3 regions of the Streptomyces sp. NPDC037013 genome follow, and region 3 is predicted to be linked to each of the others. Evidence: riboswitches for the same ligand, from Rfam matches in the RefSeq annotation. Region 3 holds a riboswitch; each other region holds the start of a gene.
The links. A riboswitch is a leader RNA that binds a small molecule or an ion and turns the genes downstream of it on or off. The one in region 3 is predicted to bind cyclic di-AMP.
Positions count from the first base shown of each region.

Region 1: another riboswitch for cyclic di-AMP. It lies ahead of ACZ7DY_RS21620 (M23 family metallopeptidase); the one in region 3 lies ahead of ACZ7DY_RS16900 (LysM peptidoglycan-binding domain-containing protein).
Region 2: another riboswitch for cyclic di-AMP. It lies ahead of ACZ7DY_RS06590 (C40 family peptidase); the one in region 3 lies ahead of ACZ7DY_RS16900 (LysM peptidoglycan-binding domain-containing protein).

Region 1 is NZ_JBVJRV010000005.1:589,205-591,397, reverse strand. It holds gene ACZ7DY_RS21625 (M16 family metallopeptidase) at 1-995, shown strand, start outside; cyclic di-AMP (ydaO/yuaA leader) riboswitch at 1,213-1,375, shown strand; gene ACZ7DY_RS21620 (M23 family metallopeptidase) at 1,388-2,191, shown strand.
Region 2 is NZ_JBVJRV010000002.1:312,556-314,748, forward strand. It holds gene ACZ7DY_RS06590 (C40 family peptidase) at 34-1,245, opposite strand; cyclic di-AMP (ydaO/yuaA leader) riboswitch at 1,254-1,409, opposite strand; gene pcrA (DNA helicase PcrA) at 1,678-2,193, shown strand, end outside.
Region 3 is NZ_JBVJRV010000004.1:527,615-529,807, reverse strand. It holds gene ACZ7DY_RS16905 (SigB/SigF/SigG family RNA polymerase sigma factor) at 1-272, opposite strand, end outside; cyclic di-AMP (ydaO/yuaA leader) riboswitch at 999-1,166, shown strand; gene ACZ7DY_RS16900 (LysM peptidoglycan-binding domain-containing protein) at 1,171-1,908, shown strand; gene ACZ7DY_RS16895 (TIGR03557 family F420-dependent LLM class oxidoreductase) at 2,115-2,193, shown strand, end outside.

The DNA of each region.
Region 1 (2,193 bases), on a different contig from region 3:
GGGCCCCCGCCTTCGCGGACAGCGAGATCGAGCGGCTCGTGCGCAACCGCCTGGACGAGCTGCCGCACGAGGCCGCCAACCCGCCCCGCCGTGCCGCCAAGGAGCTGTCCAAGCAGCTCTTCCCCGCGACCTCGCGCATGTCGCGACCGCGCCAGGGCACCGAGGAGACGGTCGCGGCCATCGACTCGGCGGCGGTGCGCACCTTCTACGAGAAGCACGTCCGGCCCGCCACGGCCACCCTCGTCGTCGTCGGCGACCTGGCCGGCACCGACCTGGACGCCGTCCTCGCGGACACCGTGGGCGCCTGGACGGGCTCCCCGGGCGAGCCCCGCCCGGTCCCGCCGGTGACCGCCGACGACCGCGGCCGCATCGTGATCGTGGACCGTCCCGGAGCGGTCCAGACGCAGCTGCTGATCGGCCGCGTCGGCGCCGACCGGCACGACCGCGTCTGGCCCGCCCAGGTGCTCGGCACGTACTGCCTGGGTGGCACGCTCACCTCCCGCCTGGACCGCGTCCTGCGCGAGGAGAAGGGATACACCTACGGCGTACGGGCGTTCAGCCAGGTCCTGCGCTCGGCGCCGGACGGCACGGGCGCGGCGATGCTGGCCATCAGCGGCTCCGTGGACACCCCGAACACCGGGCCGGCGCTGGAGGACCTCTGGAAGGTCCTGCGCACCCTCGCCGCCGAGGGGCTCACCGACGCCGAGCGCGACGTCGCCGTGCAGAACCTGGTGGGCGTGGCCCCCCTCAAGTACGAGATGGCCGCCTCCGTGGCGGCCACCCTCGCCGACCAGGTCGAGCAGCACCTGCCGGACGACTTCCAGGCGCAGCTGTACCGCCGGCTGGCCGACACCGGCACCGTGGAGGCCACCGCGGCCGTCGTGAACGCCTTCCCGGAGGACCGTCTGGTGACGATCCTCGTGGGGGACGCCTCGCAGATCGAGGAGCCCGTCAGGGCCCTCGGGATCGGCGAAGTGAGTGTGGTCACGGGCTGACGGTGACGTGCGCACGGGCTGAGTGACAGTCAGGACATATCGGACCCCGGTGACCGCTTCGGCCGCCGGGGTCCTCATATGTCCGTATTCATACGGTGGTTGCCCGTCTGCCCTGTGGCGTGCGCTACAAAAGTCGAGTTCTGTTTGTGGATTGAAAGAGGCCCCGTTTAGCGTCGGTCCGGCTGTTCGTCGCGCAGTACGCCGCATCCGCGGCACCGGACAGTCATCGCCGAGTCCCCGTACGGCGCAAGCCAGGGGAGCCGGGGACCCACATGTCCCCTGGGGTGAATCGGGCACCTTGCCGCGAGGTGAGGGACCCGTAGGAGACCTTCCTGCTCCGAACCCGTCAGCTAACCCGGTAGGCGAGAGGGAAGGAAAGGAACACCCGCCACATGGCGTTCACCCGTGCCACCGGGAAGCACCGTCGTCCGAGCCGTCTCACGCGGACCACCGCGAACGTCGCGGGTGTCGCGGCGCTCACCACCACCGGTGTCATCGGAGGCCTTGCCGCCCCCGCGCTCGCCGCCGCCGACGAAGCGGCCGTGGAGCACACCGGCCTCACCCAGGCGATATCCGTCGGCGACTCGCTCGCCGACAGCGTCGACGCGCAGGCCGCAGCCCAGCGCCAGGCCGCCGACGACGCCGCTGCCGCCAAGAAGGCCGAAGAGGCCGCCAAGAAGAAGGCGGCCGAGGAGAAGCGCAAGGCGGAGGCCGAGGCCAAGGCGAAGGCCAAGAAGGAGCGCGAGGCCAAGGAGCGCGCCGCCCGCGAGGCCGAGCGCAAGCGCCTGAACACCTACGTGGCCCCGGTCTCCGGTTCGTACGTCTCCACGGGCTACCAGACCGGCGGCGCCATGTGGTCCTCCGGCAGCCACACCGGCATCGACTTCCACGCCGCCTCCGGCACCTCCGTCCACGCGGTCGGCTCCGGCACCGTCGTCGAGGCGGGCTGGGGCGGGGCCTACGGCAACAACGTGGTCATCAAGATGAACGACGGCACGTACACCCAGTACGGCCACATGTCGTCCCTCGGTGTCTCCGTCGGCCAGACGGTCACCCCGGGCCAGCAGATCGGCCTCTCCGGCTCGACCGGCAACTCCAGCGGCCCGCACCTCCACTTCGAGGCCCGCACCGGCCCGGACTACGGCTCGGACATCGACCCCATCGCGTACCTGCGCGCGCACGGCGTCAACGTCTGACC
Region 2 (2,193 bases), on a different contig from region 3:
GATCTAACGCGGCCCTACAGTAGAGGGTGGTTTTCAGGCGGGACGCACCACGCCGTGGATCGGCATGTAGTAGATCGACTCGACGCGGACGTTCGCGCCCGGCTTCGGGGCGTGGATCATCTTGCCGTTGCCGATGTAGATCCCCACGTGGCTGATGTCGTCGTAGAAGAACACCAGGTCACCCGGTTTCGCGTCCGCCGTTTTCACGGTCGTGCCGGCCTTCACCTGGTCCCACGTGGTGCGCGGCAGGGAGATCCCCGCGGCCTTCCACGCGTCCTGGGTGAGCCCGGAGCAGTCGTAGGAGTCGGGGCCGGTGGCGCCCCAGACGTACGGCTTGCCGATCTGTGCCTCCGCGAAGTCGATGACCTTCGCGGCCTTGGTGGCGTAGCCGCCGTCCGTGGTGCCGGAACCCGTACCGGACCCCGAGCCCGCGTCCGCACCGGACCCCGCGTCCGACCCCGTGTCGGACCCGGAGCCCTGGCCCTGCTCGCGCTCCTTCTGCCGCCGCGCCTCCTCCGCCCTGCGCTCGCGCTCCGCCTCGGCGGCCTGCTCGCGGGCGAGCTTCTCGGCCTTCCGCCTGGCCTCCTGCTTCTTCTTCCGCTCGATCTCCGCGAGCCGCGCCTTCTCCTGGGCCGTCAGCCGCGACAGGAGTTCGCGTGCGTCGCCCAGCTTCTTCTGGACGGTCCGCTTGCTCGTCCTGAGGTCGTCCCGCGAGTCGCTGAGGGTCTCCAGACTCTTCGCGGCCCGCGTGCGCTGCTTCGTCGCCGACGCCCGCTGCGCCTGGTAGTCGTCGACCGCCTTCTTCTGGCGCGTGGTCAGCCGGTCCGCCAGGTGGTTCTGGTCGAAGTAACCCTGCGGGTCGTCGGCGAGCATCATCGCGGCCGTCTCGGAGACGGCCCCGGTGCGGTACTGCGCGGCGGCGAACGAGCCGAGCTCCTTGCGCGCGGCGTTCAGCCTGTCGGTGCGCCTGGCCACGTCGTCCAGGAGGTGGTCGACCTTCTTGCGCTGCTTGTCGGTGCGCTCCTTGGCCGAGTTGTACTTCTGGGTGGCCACGCCGGCCTGCCGGTAGAGCTCGTCGACCTTCTTCTGGACCTCTTCGAGGCTGGGTCCGGCCGGCGCGGAGGGCGCCGCCTGGGCGCTCTGCGACAGGAGGGCGACGGAGGTGAGGGCAGCCGTCGTGAGGCCGAGGGCGGGGGCCGTGCGAATTCCGGCTGCCCGGGTCCGCGGCTTGCGGTGCGACGCCAAGGGAGGCGACTCCTTCCGTAGACCGCCTACCGGGTTAGCTGTCGGGTTCGGGCGGGTGGTCCGGAAGGTTGCCCTACGGTCCCGTACTTCGTACGGGACCGATTCACCCCAAGTTTTCGGTGGGTCCCCGGCTCCGAACATGTCGGACTCGGCGGAGGCCACCCGTTCCCGGCGGGGTTCGCCGGTGGGGGACGAGCGGCCCGCGGAGCACGCTAGCCAACCCGTGTGGCCCGTGTGAAGGTTGATGTTCGATATGCCCGATACATTTTCGTGATGTTGCGGAGCCCGTGCCGTGACCCCCACCGGCCGGATGCGGAGGGTCATCGTCCGCGAGCCGGGCGTAGCGCGCCGCCCGGTGGCGTGCCAGGTCACATGTGAGGTGACCGGAACCCGCAGCGGGTTGTCAGTGGGGCCGCCTAGACTCGGGAGGCGATGAGCAGCCTCTTTGATGACAGCTTCCTGGCGGACCTGCAGCCCTCCCGGGCCGCGGACGAAGAGCCCCCGCCGCCGCCCGAGGACAGCGCTCCGGAACCGGTTCCGGACGACTTGTTCAGCGGGAAGTTCGACGTGCCCATGACCCGGGACACGCACTACCGCGACGGCGCCCCGCGCCCGGTCATCGACCCGGCGTCGCTCCTCGACGGCCTGAACGAGAACCAGCGCGCGGCCGTCGTCCACGCGGGCTCCCCCCTGCTCATCGTCGCCGGCGCCGGCTCCGGCAAGACCCGCGTGCTGACCCACCGCATCGCGTACCTCCTCGCCGAGCGCGGTGTGCACCCCGGCCAGATCCTGGCGATCACCTTCACGAACAAGGCCGCGGGCGAGATGAAGGAGCGCGTCGAGCAGCTCGTCGGCCCGAGGGCCAACGCCATGTGGGTGTCGACCTTCCACAGCGCCTGCGTCCGCATCCTGCGCCGCGAGTACAAGAAGCTGGGCTTCACGTCCTCC
Region 3 (2,193 bases):
CCCTGCGCCGGGTCGTAGCGGTCGACGGCCTTGACCAGACCGAGGGCCGCGACCTGCTCCAGGTCGTCCAGGGGCTCGCCCCGGTCACGGAACTTGCCCGCCAGACGGTGGGCCACCGGGAGCCATGCCTCCACGATGTGCTCCACCAGCCGCTGCCGCTCGGGGCCGGCAGGCAGGACGGCCAGGCGCTCGAAGTCGGCGGTCGTGTCCGGGGTGTCCCGCCCGGTCCGGGTGTCTGCCACTCGGTGCGTCTGCCCTGTCTCGCTCAGCATGTGTGCCTCCCGTCGAACTGCTGGTATCGGCAGCACGGGAGCGCGACGAGACACACCTCGAGGCGGCCGGGTCGGCACCGCTCCCGTGAATGTGCCTGTCTGCCCAAGCACGTCGAAGTACCGCCTGTCCGAGATCAGCGGAGCCAAACCCGCCTGTTGCGGCCAAGAGTTGAGAGCGCGTCGGACGGCGGTCCGCAAACCTGCCGAGGAGGCCTCTCTCGTAATACCGCTTGCCCGCAACGGTGTTGCGATCGGCGGCGCGATAAGGCACGTCTCCGGCACACGCCGATATTCACTCCCGCGGTGAAGCGGTGAAGAATCTGACGGGGTGGAGAATTCTGACGGGATAAAGGGTTCTGGGTTTTCAGGAACGAAGGCCTCGTGCCCGTTTTGACTGAAACGCACCCTTCACACCGAAGCGCATGTGCCCGATTTAATGCCGATTGACCGGTATAACGCGGTCCGCCCCCGGGTATCGCACCTCAGCCCCTCCCCTCATTCCGTGAAATGAGTCACAGGGGCGGCAGCGGAGAGCCTTTGGATCCGCCGAGAGCACTTCCTTCTGCGCATGGAGAGTTGAGTCATTTTGATCTACGGATGCGGAGGACAGCCGGACGCCAGGAAAGCGCCGGACGCATTCACCGATCGAATTCCCGCCTTGTTCCCCCCGGGCTTTCTCGCTTAACGTCACCGTCAATCCGGATGGAACGCCGAATCCTGCCGCTGTCCGGAAACTCGCCCACCCACTCACTTACGCACGGCAGGAGCGGGGGACCCAGGTAAGCCGCCGACCCGGAATCCCGGGCCGGCTCGGGGTTAAGTCGTACGCCCGTTACGACCGGACACCTCCAGTCCGAACCCGACAGCTCACCTCGTAGGCGACGGAGAGGAATTCGTCATGCCTGCAAAGGGTAAGCACCGCCGCCCCAAGTCCAGCTCGCTCGGCCGGGGCATCGCCGCCACAGGAGCGGGCGGGGCCGTGCTCGTGCTCCCCGTGCTCGGTGCCACCACGGCCGCCGCGCAGCCCGCAGTGGCCGCCCGGCCCGCCGCCGCCCCGAACACGTACGTCGTGGTCTCCGGCGACTCCCTCGCCAAGATCGCGCAGGAGCACCACCTCAGCGGCGGCTGGAAGAGGCTGTACCAGGACAACCGCGGCGCCCTCGGTGACAACCCGGCGCTGATACGCCCGGGCATCGAGCTCACCCTGGGCAAGGAGGGCCAGGACGCCTCCGAGGCATCCACCGAGCGGGCGGACCGGTCCGAGCGCGACACGGCCGCCGCCGAGCCCGCCGTCGCCCCGGCCCCGAAGTCCTACACGAACGACCTCGACGGCTGGATCAAGGAGTCGCTCGACATCATGGCTCAGCAGGGCATCCCCGGCACCTACGAGGGCATCCACCGCAACATCATGCGCGAGTCCTCCGGCAACCCCCTGGCCATCAACAACTGGGACTCCAACGCGGTCGCCGGCACCCCGTCCAAGGGACTGCTCCAGGTCATCGGCCCCACGTTCTCCGCGTACCACGTGGCTGGCACGGCGATGGACAGCTTCGACCCGGTCGCCAACATCACCGCCGCCTGCAACTACGCGGCCGACCGCTACGGCTCGATCGACAACGTCAACGGCCCGTACTAGACCGCACCCCCCTCGATCACCGCGAGCCCCGGCACCCGTGTCCGGGGCTCGCGGCGTGTCCTCGTTCCGGGCCGCCGACCCGTTCGACGTGCGGGGGAAACGGGCGGGTGAAAAGAATGGGGACGTCGGTGGGCGTTATGCCCGAATGTCGGCGGGTACCTCTGTGCGGACGAAACGACGCCGACGCGCGAGGAGACGAGGAGCACATGGAGATCGGCTACAAGCTGGCCGCCGAGGCGTTCGGCCCGGCGGAACTCGTACGGCAGGCGGTACTCGCGGAAGAGG